Regions from separate parts of the Bradyrhizobium sp. 45 genome, predicted to be linked through region 2. Evidence: predicted binding sites of a transcription regulator. Region 2 holds the regulator's gene; each other region holds the start of a gene.
What was found. Region 2 encodes LexA, which represses DNA repair genes until DNA is damaged. Its sites were predicted from a motif close to TGTTCNNNNTGTGTTCNG; they were not measured.

Region 1 (4,512 bases), on a different contig from region 2:
ATGGATGTGCGGCTCGGACGCAGCGAGATCCTCACCGTGTGCTGTCGTCAGCTCGGATGAGACAAGTCGAAGTCGAAGCTTTGGCACCAGCGAGGAGCAGGAGCTGAGGTGGTCCAGCAGGCAGACGAGCTGCAATTGATCCCGGGGAGCTGGGTCGAACCAAAGTTCAACCAAGTCATATTGCTCGCAGAAGTCCGCAAGGGACAAGTCTTTGCGATCCTTGATGCTCTTGGGCCACCGGATGCCCCAATCAGACCAATGATCACCAGGCCCGAGATTCGCCGAACGCGGCGCGAAATAGGCTGCGAGCTTCTCGGGCGAGGGCAGCGGTCCCCACTCAAAGTGAAACGAGGATGAGATGACAAGCTCCGCCAACCCGGATCGTGCGAGCTGGCCTCCGGACGAACTGGTCAAGATCAGACGCTTCATCGCACCACCCGGTGCCCCCACGCCAAACGAAACAGGCGCCGAAGACGTCGGCAACTCAACGTCCTCAGCGCCCGCTCCTCGCGAAAAACTTTACTGTTGAAGCTTACTCGTCCGCCGGCTCCTCGCCGTCGGCGTCACGCTCGGGGCTGCCGGCCAGAATCTGCTCGGCGATCAGGCCGGAGTTCTGGCGGATCGAGGTCTCGATCTTGGCGGTGATGTCGGGGTTGGCCTTCAGGAACGCTTTCGAATTCTCGCGGCCCTGGCCAAGACGCTGGCTGTCGTAGGAGAACCATGCGCCGGATTTTTCGACGATGCCGGCCTTGACGCCGAGATCGAGGATCTCGCCCATCTTGGAGACGCCCTCGCCGTACATGATGTCGAACTCGACCTGCTTGAACGGCGGCGCCAGCTTGTTCTTGACGACCTTGACGCGCGTGGTGTTGCCGACCACTTCGTCACGCTCCTTGATCGCGCCGATGCGGCGGATGTCGAGGCGGACGGAAGCATAGAATTTCAGCGCGTTGCCGCCGGTGGTGGTCTCCGGCGAGCCGTACATCACGCCGATCTTCATGCGGATCTGGTTGATGAAGATCACCATGGTATTGGACTTGTTGATGGACGCCGTCAGCTTGCGCAGCGCCTGGCTCATCAGACGCGCCTGCAGACCCGGCAGCGCATCGCCCATCTCGCCCTCGAGCTCGGCCTTCGGCACCAGCGCCGCGACCGAATCGATCACCAGCACGTCGACCGCGCCGGAGCGCACCAGCGTGTCGCAGATTTCCAGCGCCTGCTCGCCGGTGTCCGGCTGGGAGATCAGGAGCTCGTCGATATTGACGCCCAGCTTGCGCGCATAGACCGGGTCGAGCGCGTGCTCGGCGTCGATGAAGGCGCAGATGCCGCCCTTCTTCTGCCCTTCCGCCACCGTGTGCAGCGCCAGCGTGGTCTTGCCCGAGGATTCCGGCCCGTAGATCTCCACGACGCGCCCCTTCGGCAGGCCGCCGATCCCGAGCGCGATATCGAGCCCCAACGAGCCCGAAGAGACCGCCTCGACATCCATCGAACGGTCGTTCTTGCCGAGCTTCATCACCGAGCCCTTGCCGAACTGACGCTCGATCTGGGAGAGCGCGGCGGCGAGAGCTTTACTCTTGTCCATGGAGGATCCTTCGACGATACGCAAGGCAGTGGTGGACATCGGGTCGTGCTCCTTATGACGAGGATTCGCGTGAGGGACAAACGATTGGCGAGGCGGCGCGGCGATAAAAACAATGTACCCTATTTGTTCTAGGTTCGCAATATGTTCTTTTGGGAATTTGCACGCTCTGGCTGACGCGCATCAAAGACGGATGACCCGCACACCGTCAGAATTCCGTCATCCTGCGGCACGAACCTTTCGCGGTCTGCGGCCTTCTCCTGGATGGACTCTTGGATGGGACCGCAACTGAGGGGACTTCAGTCATGACGGACAACACGCATCACGATACGACCCGGCGCACTCCGCTGCTGGAGGCGGCGCGGGAGGAGCTGAGCAAGTTCGAGCGCAAGGAAAACGAGTTCCGCAAGAAAGACCGCGAAGAGCGTGCCGCCGAACTCCGTTTGCCGCTGGACGCGATCAAGGTTCATTAGGCCGCTGGGACCGCGCTGGCGACGGTGCCGGAGCGGCAGCCCGTTGATCTCAGGGAATCGGCACGGGTATCGGGATTCGGATGGCCGTGAAAGGCGAATCCGAGCCGATATGGTATCTAAATACTACCAGTAAGCCATTGATTGGGCGGGGAAATTTGTAGGCACGCTACTGTGCATGGGGTTGTTTTCGCGATTTTTGAAAGGCGCGCACGGGCCTTTCCACCCTCGGAGCCATCTCCCGCACCCAACAGCGCCTACAGCAGAACCAGCAACCCGATGCCGATCACCAGCACGACGAAGCCAGCCGCCGTCGCGGCGGCGAATGACCGCTCTACGTTGTCCATGATGCCACCCCGTTGCCGGCACGCCACGTTTCCCCCATGGCAGCACCGTCGCCGCGAAATCTCGCCTGCGGTTGTGTCCTGAGTTGTGCGAACGGATGTCGAAATTGGGACCGGTGCGGGGCCAGTCTGCGGCCCCCGCGCTCCGGCTTTTGCTGCCACCGTCGGGCCTTGTCAGGCTGTCGTAAGCTGAGCCGGCTAGGGTCGCCCGGCTATGGTGTTGCAGCCCAGCACCTCAGCCTCCAATAACCTTCTCCCCGCTTGGTTCTCCCAAGCGGGGTTTTTTCATTCCGATTTTCATGCCGGCCGGCCGGTTTGCGAACCGCCCTCCTCCTGCGTCAGCCGCAGCGAGAAGGCGCGGATCGCCGGCGCTGCGAGCAGCACTATCGGCAGCATCGCCGCCCATGCGATCAGCCACGACACCATCCAGTGCGCCAGGAAGTCCAGCGCGTTCCCTGCGGGAAAGCTGGCGATGCCCGCGGCGATCAGCGAGGTCAGTCCCGACTGGATGATTCCGAACACGAAATGAGAATAGCGGCGGGGAATGCCCGGCATGACGCGTCCATGTTGCTTAGCCGCATCGGGCCAAGCAAGGCACATGCCGCCGCGTTCCGGAAGGTGCCCTTACCCATCCCAGGAACTCTGTTCTTGGCCGGAGAACCACGGGCATGAGGTCGCGCCGCCGCTGGGCGGCCGGCGTCTTTCGAATTTCGATTTCGTATGTTCCAGAGCGCGTGCGTTTGCGCGATAGCCGTGAGCGATCCGGGGCTTACCGACAGGTTTGGCTTTCTTGGAATATTATGCCGCCCAGCATGTTCTCAGTGATGGAAGTGAATCGTGGGAGATGGCCCATGAATCACGGGGGCATCGAGTTCACCGTCGCCAAGACGGCAATTCCCGGCATTTGGCAGTGGCAGTTCCGGATCGGCGAGCAGATCAAGACCGGCAAGACTGAGACCAAGATCGATCTCTTGGCGATCCGACGGGTGCAGCTGCGCATCGATCGGGAGCTGAAGGCGATCGGACGCGACACGGCCTGAGCCGTCGGACCGAGATCGGTGGGCTGGCGTCCATGGGGCTATTCCGTAGCCGACCGGAATTGATCTGCCGACGGTTTGGGATTGGACTGCCGGGATTATGGCCGTGGGGACGGAGCCATCAGGCGCGATCGGTGCGAACCATGCCGCTCTACTTCTTTCGAATCCGGAACGGCCGCTATTCCGGCTGTGCCGACCAGGCGTCGGAATTTGCCGATCGCGATCTGGCTTGGAAGGAGATGACCAGCGTCTGCGCCGACATGGCCGCCGGCATCGCCCGCAAGCTCCAGGAAAATTCCGAATGGAATATGGAGTTGCTGGACGAGGCCAAGGAGCCCGTATTCCGGATCCGCATCACATCCGAAACCTTCGAATAGGGGCCGGCCCTAATCCGCGCTGGGCAGCCGCCGCATCGTGAATTCGATGTCGCCGCCGGGCAGCTCGCGCCAGGTCTCGACCGCGCTCATATAGCCGGCCTTGGGGTAGCGGGCGAAGAAAGCCTGCGCCCTCTCCCGTGCCGCCGCGCGCGGCAGCGTGAAGGTCTCGCGCAGATAGCCGTCGCCGGCCGTCGGGCCGGGCTTGCCGCCCATTTTTCGCCGGCGCGCCATCCGCTCGGCGAGATCCCGCGGACGATCGGCCATGTTCTGCTCTCCTCGACGCGATACACTCCCGCGCAATGTAGGAAGCAGGCCGATCAAAGAGGAGTCCCGGCCGGAGGCATTCAACCGCCGCCGCTCGGGCGGAAGGTCAATTGGCAGTCGTGCCGGACTTCTTCTTCGGCGCACCGGTTGCGGCCGACGCCTTTGGCGCCGCCGACGGCTTCGGCGGGTCGGAGCGCATGCCACCCCAGGGATCGTTGGACGCCTTGGAGTCTGGAATCTTCTTCAGCGTTTCCTTGTAAGCCCTGTCACGCTCGGCCTCAGCGGCCTTCTCCTCGGGGGTCTTGCCAGGCCCCTCCTGCAGCAAATTGAGATTGGGCATTTGCGCATAAGCCGGTCCCGCCAGCACGGTCGGTCCCGCCAGAACAGCCAGCACCGCGGCCATACGGAAAAGCTTCATCATTGACTCCTTGATCATCCATG
Region 2 (4,512 bases):
GACCTCGCCGCGTGACGTCGGGAACGCATTGAAGGCATTGGGCATTTGACGACGGTCCGTTGTCGCGAAACCCACGACGGCACGGCCCGACGGACCAATTTTGAAAAATTGAGGAACCGGATCACTTTGTACATTTTTATACAGAGTTCCGGGAACGGAATACCGCCTTCCGGACTCTTAGAGTCCGTCGGGACTTCTACGGACGGATGCATCATCGTGCTGGGCAAAACCTACCTCACCAAGCAGGCCTCTCTTCTTCTTGAATTCGCGAGGACAACTTCAGATTCGGACCTTTCCGCCAAGCTTGTGAGCAAGGCCGCCGACCTGAAATCCCAAGCCGACCCGCTGCCCGACAAGGATCAGGGATCCAAGGCGCCCGACGTAACTCCCGGGCAGGCAGGGAGCTGATCGATTCAGGCCATGGCGCGTTCTCGCCTTGCCATGATTTTCGTCGCTTCCATGACCACTCTCCTGCCGATCTGTGACCTCCTTCGGATCATGCCGCGACGCGCTTGATCCTGCCTTCCGGAACAATGTGAAGGGGCGGGATGACTGTGCCTGCTCAGCCGCTTTTGCCTCTGCGCCTGCGCTCGGCTAGAAGACGTGCGGAACATTCGCCCGAACGTGCCGAGCAGGAGTTTTCGCCGTGGCCTTGATGCCGGTTTCTGACGCGCTTGCCGCGGTGCTGGCGGGTGCAGAGCCGCTGCCGGAAGAAATGATTTCCCTCGACGAGGCCTACCATCGCGTGCTCGCGCGTGACGTCGTGGCGCGGCGCACGCAGCCGCCGCAAGCGATGTCGGCGATGGACGGCTACGCGGTGCGCGCGGCCGACGCCGCGACGATCGATTCGGAGCTCACCGTCATCGGCGAAGTCGCAGCGGGCCGACCGTTCGAGGGGACGGTCGGAGCCGGCGAGGCCGTGCGGATCTTCACCGGCGGCGTCGTTCCCTTTGGCGCGGACGCCGTCGTGATCCAGGAGGACACGGTCGCCGCCGGCAAGCGCATCACGATCAAGGAAGCCGCGATCGCCGGCCGGCACATCCGCCCCGCCGGCGTCGATTTCCGCGAGGGCGACGTGCTCCTGCGCAAGGGAAGCCGTCTGACCGAGCGAGACCTCGCGCTCGCCGCCGGGATGAATCATCCGCACCTTGCCGTTGTCAGGCGTCCGAAGGTCGCGATTCTCGCCACCGGCGACGAGCTGGTGATGCCGGGCACCACGCCCGGCCACGGCCAGATCGTCTATTCCAACGGCTACGCCCTGCACGCGCTCGCCCGCAGCGAGGGCGCCGAGACCATCGACCTCGGTATTGCCGCCGACACGCTCGAGGCCACCACCGCCGGCATCCGCCGCGCCCGCGAGAGCGGCGCCGACGTCCTGATCACGACCGGCGGCGCATCGGTCGGCGACCACGATCTGGTCCAGCAGGCACTGCGGGACGAAGGCATCGCGATGGCGTTCTGGAAGATCGCGATGCGGCCAGGCAAGCCGATGATGCACGGGCGACTCGGCGCAATGGGTGTGATCGGCCTGCCGGGCAATCCCGTATCGTCCTACGTGTGCGCTTTCCTGTTCATGGTGCCGCTGATTCGCGCCCTGTCGGGCCGTTCAGTGATTCACCATCGCCATGAACGCGCCGTGCTCGGCCGCGACGTCGGCGCCAACGACCAGCGCGAGGACTATCTGCGCGCGCATCTTGAGGAGCGTGACGATGGCACACGCGTCGTTGTTCCCGTCAATCATCAGGACTCTTCGCTGCTTGCGAATCTCGCTGCAGCACAGGTACTTCTCGTCCGCGCACCATTCGCGCCGAAGGCCGAAGCCGGCACGGCTTGCGAAGTGTTGCGGCTCCCCGTCTGAGCGCCCCCGCAACGCGCGTTCCGCGCACTTTGCTCTGTTCACGGTAAATTAAGCAGTTGCGGAACATGTATCGAACATATAGTGTCTGTTCATGATTTGTTTCGAGCATGCAGCGGCTTATGGCCGAATTCAGCGTCTCGGAATCGGACGACATCAACCGGGGGACTTTGGTCGAGATGTTAACGCGCAAACAATACGAGCTTCTGCGGTTCATCAGTGAACGTCTGAAGGAAAGCGGCGTGCCGCCCTCCTTCGACGAGATGAAGGATGCGCTCGATCTGCGCTCGAAGTCGGGCATCCATCGCCTGATCACGGCGCTCGAGGAGCGTGGCTTCATCCGACGCCTGCCCAACCGCGCCCGTGCGATTGAAGTCATCAAGCTGCCGGAGCTCCAGGCAGCCGCTGGCAGCCGCCGCGGCTTCACGCCGAGCGTCATCGAGGGCAATCTCGGCAAGGTGCGTGCGAGCGCGAGCCTGCCCGCTGACGAGGGCGAACGTCCCGTCGCGGTGCCGGTGATGGGCCGCATCGCGGCCGGCACGCCGATCGAGGCGTTGCAGACCCGCAGCCATACTATCAGCGTACCGCCTGACATGCTCGGCTCGGGCGAGCATTACGCGCTGGAAGTGCGCGGCGACTCGATGGTCGAAGCCGGCATTCTCGACGGCGACATGGCCCTGATCCAGCGCAACGAGAGCGCCGATACCGGCGACATCGTGGTGGCGCTGATCGACGACGAGGAAGCGACGCTGAAGCGCTTCCGCCGTCGCGGCGCCTCGATCGCGCTCGAGCCCGCCAACGCGGCCTATGAGGTCCGCATCCTGCCGCCCAACCGGGTGAAGATTCAGGGCAAGCTGATCGGGCTTTACCGGAAGTACTGATACCGGGAGTCTTTCTATCGGCAGTACTTCATATCGGAAGCACTTCATGCCGGAGGTGCTTGGCGCCTCGCGCGCTTCCGATCGGCATCGCCGGTCAGAGATTGGAGCGGATCATCGTCCGCTCCGGCTGGATAGCCTTTCTGGTTCTGCACAGACTATCCGGCCCCTCCTCCAACGCTGGCTCCTCGCCACGCCGACGAAGCAGCACCGCTTCAAGCAGCACCGCTTCGCGGCTCGGTTGTTCGAGGAAACAGCGACCAGCGGTCAAGTTCGGCCGTTGCAGCCAAGTTGGCAATGTTCGCGTACGCGCCTCCCGAATGCATCGCGGCGAGCTTTGTTCCTATTGAATTCGGGAAAGATAATGTGATCGCGGCTTGCGGAAGCCAGCCGCAGATTTGCCCACAACCAAGCACAGCGTTCGTGCTTCCACTCTGATAGAGGCCTGCGCCTCGATAAGAGACGCGGGTTGCTATCCCAGCATGAGGAGCACCCGATGTGTGACTACAGCCTACATGCCGTCGCGTCGCGCCCCGCCGAAGTCGGCGAGACGATCGTCACGACAAGCTTCCGCGGCACCTCGACGCGCGGCTTCGCCTCTGCAGCCGATCCGTCCGTCGCCGTCTGCCTGCTGCCGGGGACGGAGCTCGCCTTCGCCGACGACGTCCGCTACGACAATCGCTGGATCTGGACGCGCACCATCAATTCCCGCGTCGGCAAGTTCGGCAAGATCGATCCGCACGTTCCCGACCGCCATCATGATGCGATCGAATTCCCCGACGGCAAATACGTGCTGGTGACGCAGCTCGTCGAAGGCCAGCGCGCGACGGTGCTGCAACTGCCGGTGACTCAGTCGGTCACCGAGCGCGAGCACAAGGCGCAGATCACCGCCGACAGGCAGCCGACCGTCACGCACCTGCCGATCGGCTGACAGAGCCGCCCTCCGGCTACGAGGTCGGAGGTCAGGATTGAATCGCCATCGCCGGCCGTGGCCGGCGAGATGGTGTGGTTTGCGCCCCGCGAATCCGAACGGACGCACCGAACCACTGCGTTGCTCCGCACCATCAGATCAATCGTCGGCTTGCAGGTCGGTGTCCGCCGGCGTTGCGTCCTTGATGCGAGGCGCGGTCGACTTTGGCGCGAGGCTGCCGTCGAAATCACCCTCGCCGGCGCCGGCCGGCAACCAGGGGCGGCTCGTGCCTCTCGCCCTCACTGCCTGAACCACAAAACCGTCACCACGCTGCGTCAGCGCCAGCGCGCTCTGGCTGGCGAGCCGCTGCCGATCGACCACCATCGCCGCGCAATCGGGCGGCGCGGGACGAGTCGTCACCACCAGGGCGGCCCGACTGCAATCGTCTGCGAGAGCGTCGACGCGCAGTGCCAGCGCGACCAGCCTCCCGTCGGCCAGTGGCGTCACGCAGCCGGATTCGTCGCAGGACACGCCATCGGCAAGCGAGGCTCTGCCCGCATCGCGCGGATCGGCGTCGGCAGCGAGCCATTCCTTGAGCAGAAAGCCGTCCTTGTTCGTCCTGATCAGGTGCAGATATCCGTCCCTGCCCCGCACCGCGACGCTCGCGCCATCCCCGGCAATCAGGATGTCGGGCTGCCGCGCCGACAGTCCCCAGAGGATCGCTGCCAGCAGCACCAGGGCGCCGGACCAGCGCAGCGGCGTGCGCAACAAGCCGAGCACAATGATTCCCAGGCTCGCCGCGATCAGCGGCGCGATCCCGAACGCCGGGATGCGGCCCACCGCGCCCGGCAAGGCCGCGACCCAGCGCG
Region 3 (4,512 bases), on a different contig from region 2:
CGCTCGACCAGCCGATGCATGAACTCCTCGCCGCGCGCCATCTCGTCGGCATCGTTGGTGTCGCAGACCAGCGAGCAGTGGAAATTGCCGTCGCCGACATGGCCGACGATCGGCGACAACAGGTTGAGGCGCTTGAGATCTTCCTCGGTCTCGCCGACGCATTCGGCAAGCCGCGAGATCGGCACGCAGACGTCGGTCGCGACCACCCCGATGCTGTCGCCGGGCCGCAGCGCTTTCACCGACCAATAGGCGTCGTGCCGCGCCTGCCACAGCTTTGTGCGATCCTCCGGCTTGGTGGTCCAGGAGAAGTCGCCGCCGCCGCAATCCCTGGCGATCTCGCCGAAGGCCTTGGACTGTTCGGCGACCTCGATCTCGCTGCCGTGGAATTCCATCAGCAGCAGCGGCGTTTCGGGCAGGGTCAACTTCGAATAGGCGTTGCAGGCCCGCACCTGCGCGGCGTTGAGCAGCTCGATGCGCGCCACGGGAATGCCGGTCTGGATCGCCAGGATCACGGCCTGACACGCCCCGTGCACGGTCTCGAACGACACCGCTCCGGCCGCGATCGTATCGGGGATGCCGCGCAGGCGGATGGTCAGCTCCGAGATGATGCCGAGCGTGCCCTCGGCGCCGACGAACAGATGCGTCAGGTCGTAGCCGGCGGATGATTTCTTCGCACGCGTGCCGGTCGTGATGATCTCGCCGTCGCCGCGGACCACTTTCAGCGCCAGCACACTGTCGCGCATGGTGCCGTAGCGCACCGCATTGGTGCCGGAAGCGCGGGTCGAGGCCATGCCACCGAGGGAAGCGTCCGCGCCGGGGTCGATCGGGAAGAACAGGCCCTGGTCGCGCAGATGCTCGTTGAGCGCCTTGCGGGTCACCCCGGGCTGGATCACGCAGTCGAGGTCCTCGGCATGCACCGCGAGCACCTTGTTCATGTCGCGCAGGTCGATGCAAATTCCGCCGGCGGGTGCGTTGACCTGGCCCTCGAGCGAGGTGCCGGTGCCGAAGGCGATGACAGGCACGCCGTTTTTCGCGCAGATCCGCACCACGTCCTGGATGTCGGCAGTCTCCTGCGCCATCACCACGCCGTTCGGCGGCTGGTTCACGATCCATGTGGTGGTATGGCCGTGCTGCTCGCGGACGGCTTGCGAGGTGATGAGGCGGTTGCCGAACCGCGCGGCAAGTTGCTCCAGCGCGCTCGCGAGGGCTTTCGGCGCCGGCCGCGGCGGATTATTGGTGATGGTCGTACCCACGGACGTTCCTCCCGACGAGACGAACCGTGGCAAAGGACATCTCACCGGTCAAGTCAAGCGACCGGACGCATAGCTGGGGAAGGACACATGCCGGAGACTGCTGCCACAACGATCGAGGGCGTGCCGTTCCGCTCGTCAATCATGCAGATCGAGCCGCAATGGATCGACTACAACGGCCACCTCAACATGGCCTATTACAACGTGATGTTCGACCGCGCGATCGACCAGATGTGGCTGACGCTCGGGATCGGACCGGGCTACATGAAGGAGCGCGGCGGCTCGACCTTCACCGCCGAATGCCACGTGCGGTATTTGCGCGAAATCCACCTCGACGATCTCGTGCAGGTCTCGGTCTGGCTGCTGGAAGCCGACGACAAGCGGCTGCACACCTTCCAGGAGCTGCGGCACGCGACCGAAGGATGGCTGTCCGCCACATCGGAAAACATGTCGCTTCACATCGACATGGGCTCACGAAAGGTGGCGGCTTTTCCCCCAGACATCCGTGAGCGCATCGCAGCGGTGGTCAAGGCCCACAGCGCCGTCCCGCGGCCCGAGGGCATCGGCCGGAACGTGGCGATGCCCTCGAAGCGGTAAGCGCGCTAAACCCTGTTACGACCCCGTGCCAGTCCGACAACGGCCGAGACCAGGAACAACACGACTGCGATGAAGAAGATGATCTTGGCGATTTCGATCGACGCGCCGGCGAGGCCGCCAAAGCCCAGGATACCGGCGATCAGGGCGATAACCAGAAACGTAACTACCCAGCTAAGCATGATCCGAACCTCTGTTTCGATGTCTGTCTGCGATCGGCGCGGCTGACGCGCCTCACTTGCAGAACCAATCGCCAACTCGGAACAATGGTTCCGGGCCGCTGAAGCCGGAAATTCGCCTGACCGACAGGAACAAATTGGCTTTCGGCGCACGTGGAAAACCCCTGTCCGCGGCCCCATATAGGGACCAATCCCTGTTAAGAAGGCTCCCCTTTCACCACCCCGCGGTGCCAACGTGGGGCAAATGATTCGCATGACCGAGCCGAGCAAGATCACGTCCCAGAGCGTCCCCGACCACCAGCCCGCAGCCGGCGGCATCGCCGCGCGTGCGCGCGCCTCGGTAGGCCCGCAATACCTGTCCGGGCTCAATCCGGAGCAGCGCGAGGCTGTGGAGACGCTGGACGGGCCGGTTCTGGTGCTGGCCGGCGCCGGCACCGGCAAGACCCGCGTGCTGACCACGCGCATCGCCCACATCCTGAGCCAGGGCCGCGCCCGCCCATCCGAAATCCTGTCGGTGACCTTCACCAACAAGGCCGCGCGCGAAATGAAACATCGGCTCGGTCAGATGCTCGGCCATGCCGTCGAAGGCATGCCGTGGCTCGGCACCTTCCACTCCATCGGCGGGCGCATCCTGCGCACCCACGCCGAGCTGGCGCAGCTCAAGTCGAACTTCACCGTGCTCGACGTCGACGATCAGGTCCGACTGCTCAAGCAGCTTCTGCAAGCCGACAATATCGACGACAAGCGCTGGCCGGCGCGCATGCTGGCCGGGCTGATCGACGGCTGGAAGAACCGCGGCCTGACGCCGTCGCAGGTGCCGTCGGGCGAAGCCGCCGTGTTCGCCAACGGCAAGGGCGGCAAGCTCTATGCGAGCTACCAGGAGCGGCTGAAGATCCTGAACGCCGCCGATTTCGGCGATCTGCTGCTCGAGGACATCCGCATCTTCCGCGAGCACCCGGATATCCTGCGGCAGTACCAGCAGCGCTTCAAATTCATCCTGGTCGATGAGTATCAAGACACCAACGTCGCTCAATATCTGTGGCTGCGGCTGCTGTCCCAAGCGCCGACTTCTTTTGCCTCTCCCCGCGTGCGGGGAGAGGTCGGATCGCCCGGCAGCGCAATTGCGCGCCCGAGCGATCCGGGTGAGGGGGACTCTCAGCAAGCTGAGCTCGTGGAGGCAGCCCCTCATCCTGACCTTCTCAGCGTGAGCGAAGCTCGTCGCGACCCCGCAAGCGGGGAGAAGGAGCAGACGCGCCACGTCAAAAACATCTGCTGCGTCGGCGACGACGACCAGTCGATCTATGGCTGGCGCGGCGCGGAGGTCGACAACATCCTGCGCTTCGACCATGATTTCCCCGGCGCCAAGGTCATCCGCCTCGAGCGCAACTACCGCTCGACGGGCCACATCCTCGCCGCCGCCTCGCACCTGATCGCCCACAACGAGGGCCGGCTCGGCAAGACGCTGCGCACCGAGGACCAGGACGGCGAGAAGGTCACGGTAACAGGCTCTTGGGATTCGGAAGAGGAAGCCCGCGGCATCGGCGAGGAGATCGAGCAGATCCAGCGCCAGGGCGACAAGCTCAACGAGATCGCGATTCTGGTGCGCGCCTCCTACCAGATGCGCGAGTTCGAGGACCGCTTCGTCACGCTCGGCCTGCCCTATCGCGTCATCGGCGGCCCGCGCTTCTACGAGCGCGCCGAGATCCGCGATGCGCTGGCTTATCTCCGCGTCATCAATTCACCGGCCGACGATCTCGCCTTCGAGCGCATCGTCAACACGCCCAAGCGCGGCCTGGGCGATGCCACCGTGCAGATGCTGCACGATCACGCCCGCAAGCGCCGCATCCCGCTGTTCGAGGCGGCGCGCGCGGTGGTCGAGACCGATGAGCTGAAGCCGAAGGCGCGCGGCTCCTTGCGCGACGTCGTCGCCCAGTTCGACCGCTGGCGCGCCCAGCGCGAGGTCACCTCGCACACCGAGCTCGCCGAGATCGTGCTCGACGAGAGCGGCTACACCGAGATGTGGCAGAAGGACCGTTCGGCGGACGCCGCGGGTCGGCTCGAAAACCTCAAGGAGCTGGTGCGCTCGATGGAGGAGTTCGAGAACCTGCAAGGGTTTTTGGAGCACATCTCACTGGTGATGGACCGCGACAGCGGCGCCGACGAGGACGCGGTGTCGCTGATGACGCTGCATTCGGCCAAGGGGCTGGAATTCGACAACGTGTTCCTGCCCGGCTGGGAGGAAGGCCTGTTTCCGAGCCAGCGCACGTTGGACGAACAGGGCCGCGCCGGCCTCGAGGAAGAGCGCCGGCTCGGTCATGTCGGCCTGACCCGGGCCCGCCGCCGCGCCAAAATCTATTTTGCCACCAACCGCCGGATCCACGGCACCTGGTCGACCACGATCCCCTCGCGCTTTCTCGACGAACTGCCCGCGGCCAATGTCGAGATCACGGAATCCAAGGGCGGCTCGGCCTGGGGCGGCACCGGCGGCT

Region 1: a site for LexA is predicted at 1,696-1,713, ahead of recA (recombinase RecA). Genes of this name have one in related genera too.
Region 3: a site for LexA is predicted at 2,086-2,103, ahead of IVB42_RS27675 (UvrD-helicase domain-containing protein). Genes of this name have one in related genera too.

Annotation. Positions count from the first base shown of each region.
Region 1 is NZ_JADPIX010000109.1:123,378-127,889, forward strand. It holds gene IVB42_RS18160 (hypothetical protein) at 1-429, opposite strand, end outside; gene recA (recombinase RecA) at 533-1,621, opposite strand; gene IVB42_RS18170 (hypothetical protein) at 1,885-2,052, shown strand; gene IVB42_RS18175 (DUF2798 domain-containing protein) at 2,691-2,948, opposite strand; gene IVB42_RS18180 (hypothetical protein) at 3,245-3,433, shown strand; gene IVB42_RS18185 (hypothetical protein) at 3,574-3,807, shown strand; gene IVB42_RS18190 (hypothetical protein) at 3,817-4,071, opposite strand; gene IVB42_RS18195 (hypothetical protein) at 4,178-4,489, opposite strand.
Region 2 is NZ_JADPIX010000100.1:137,441-141,952, forward strand. It holds gene IVB42_RS15590 (HAD family phosphatase) at 1-49, shown strand, start outside; gene IVB42_RS15595 (hypothetical protein) at 217-408, shown strand; gene glp (gephyrin-like molybdotransferase Glp) at 647-1,858, shown strand; gene lexA (transcriptional repressor LexA) at 2,035-2,736, shown strand; gene IVB42_RS15610 (hypothetical protein) at 3,230-3,664, shown strand; partial or broken gene IVB42_RS15615 (ComEC/Rec2 family competence protein) at 3,803-4,512, opposite strand, start outside.
Region 3 is NZ_JADPIX010000122.1:1,516,333-1,520,844, reverse strand. It holds gene IVB42_RS27690 (FAD-linked oxidase C-terminal domain-containing protein) at 1-1,253, opposite strand, end outside; gene IVB42_RS27685 (thioesterase family protein) at 1,341-1,847, shown strand; gene IVB42_RS27680 (DUF1328 domain-containing protein) at 1,853-2,026, opposite strand; gene IVB42_RS27675 (UvrD-helicase domain-containing protein) at 2,268-4,512, shown strand, end outside.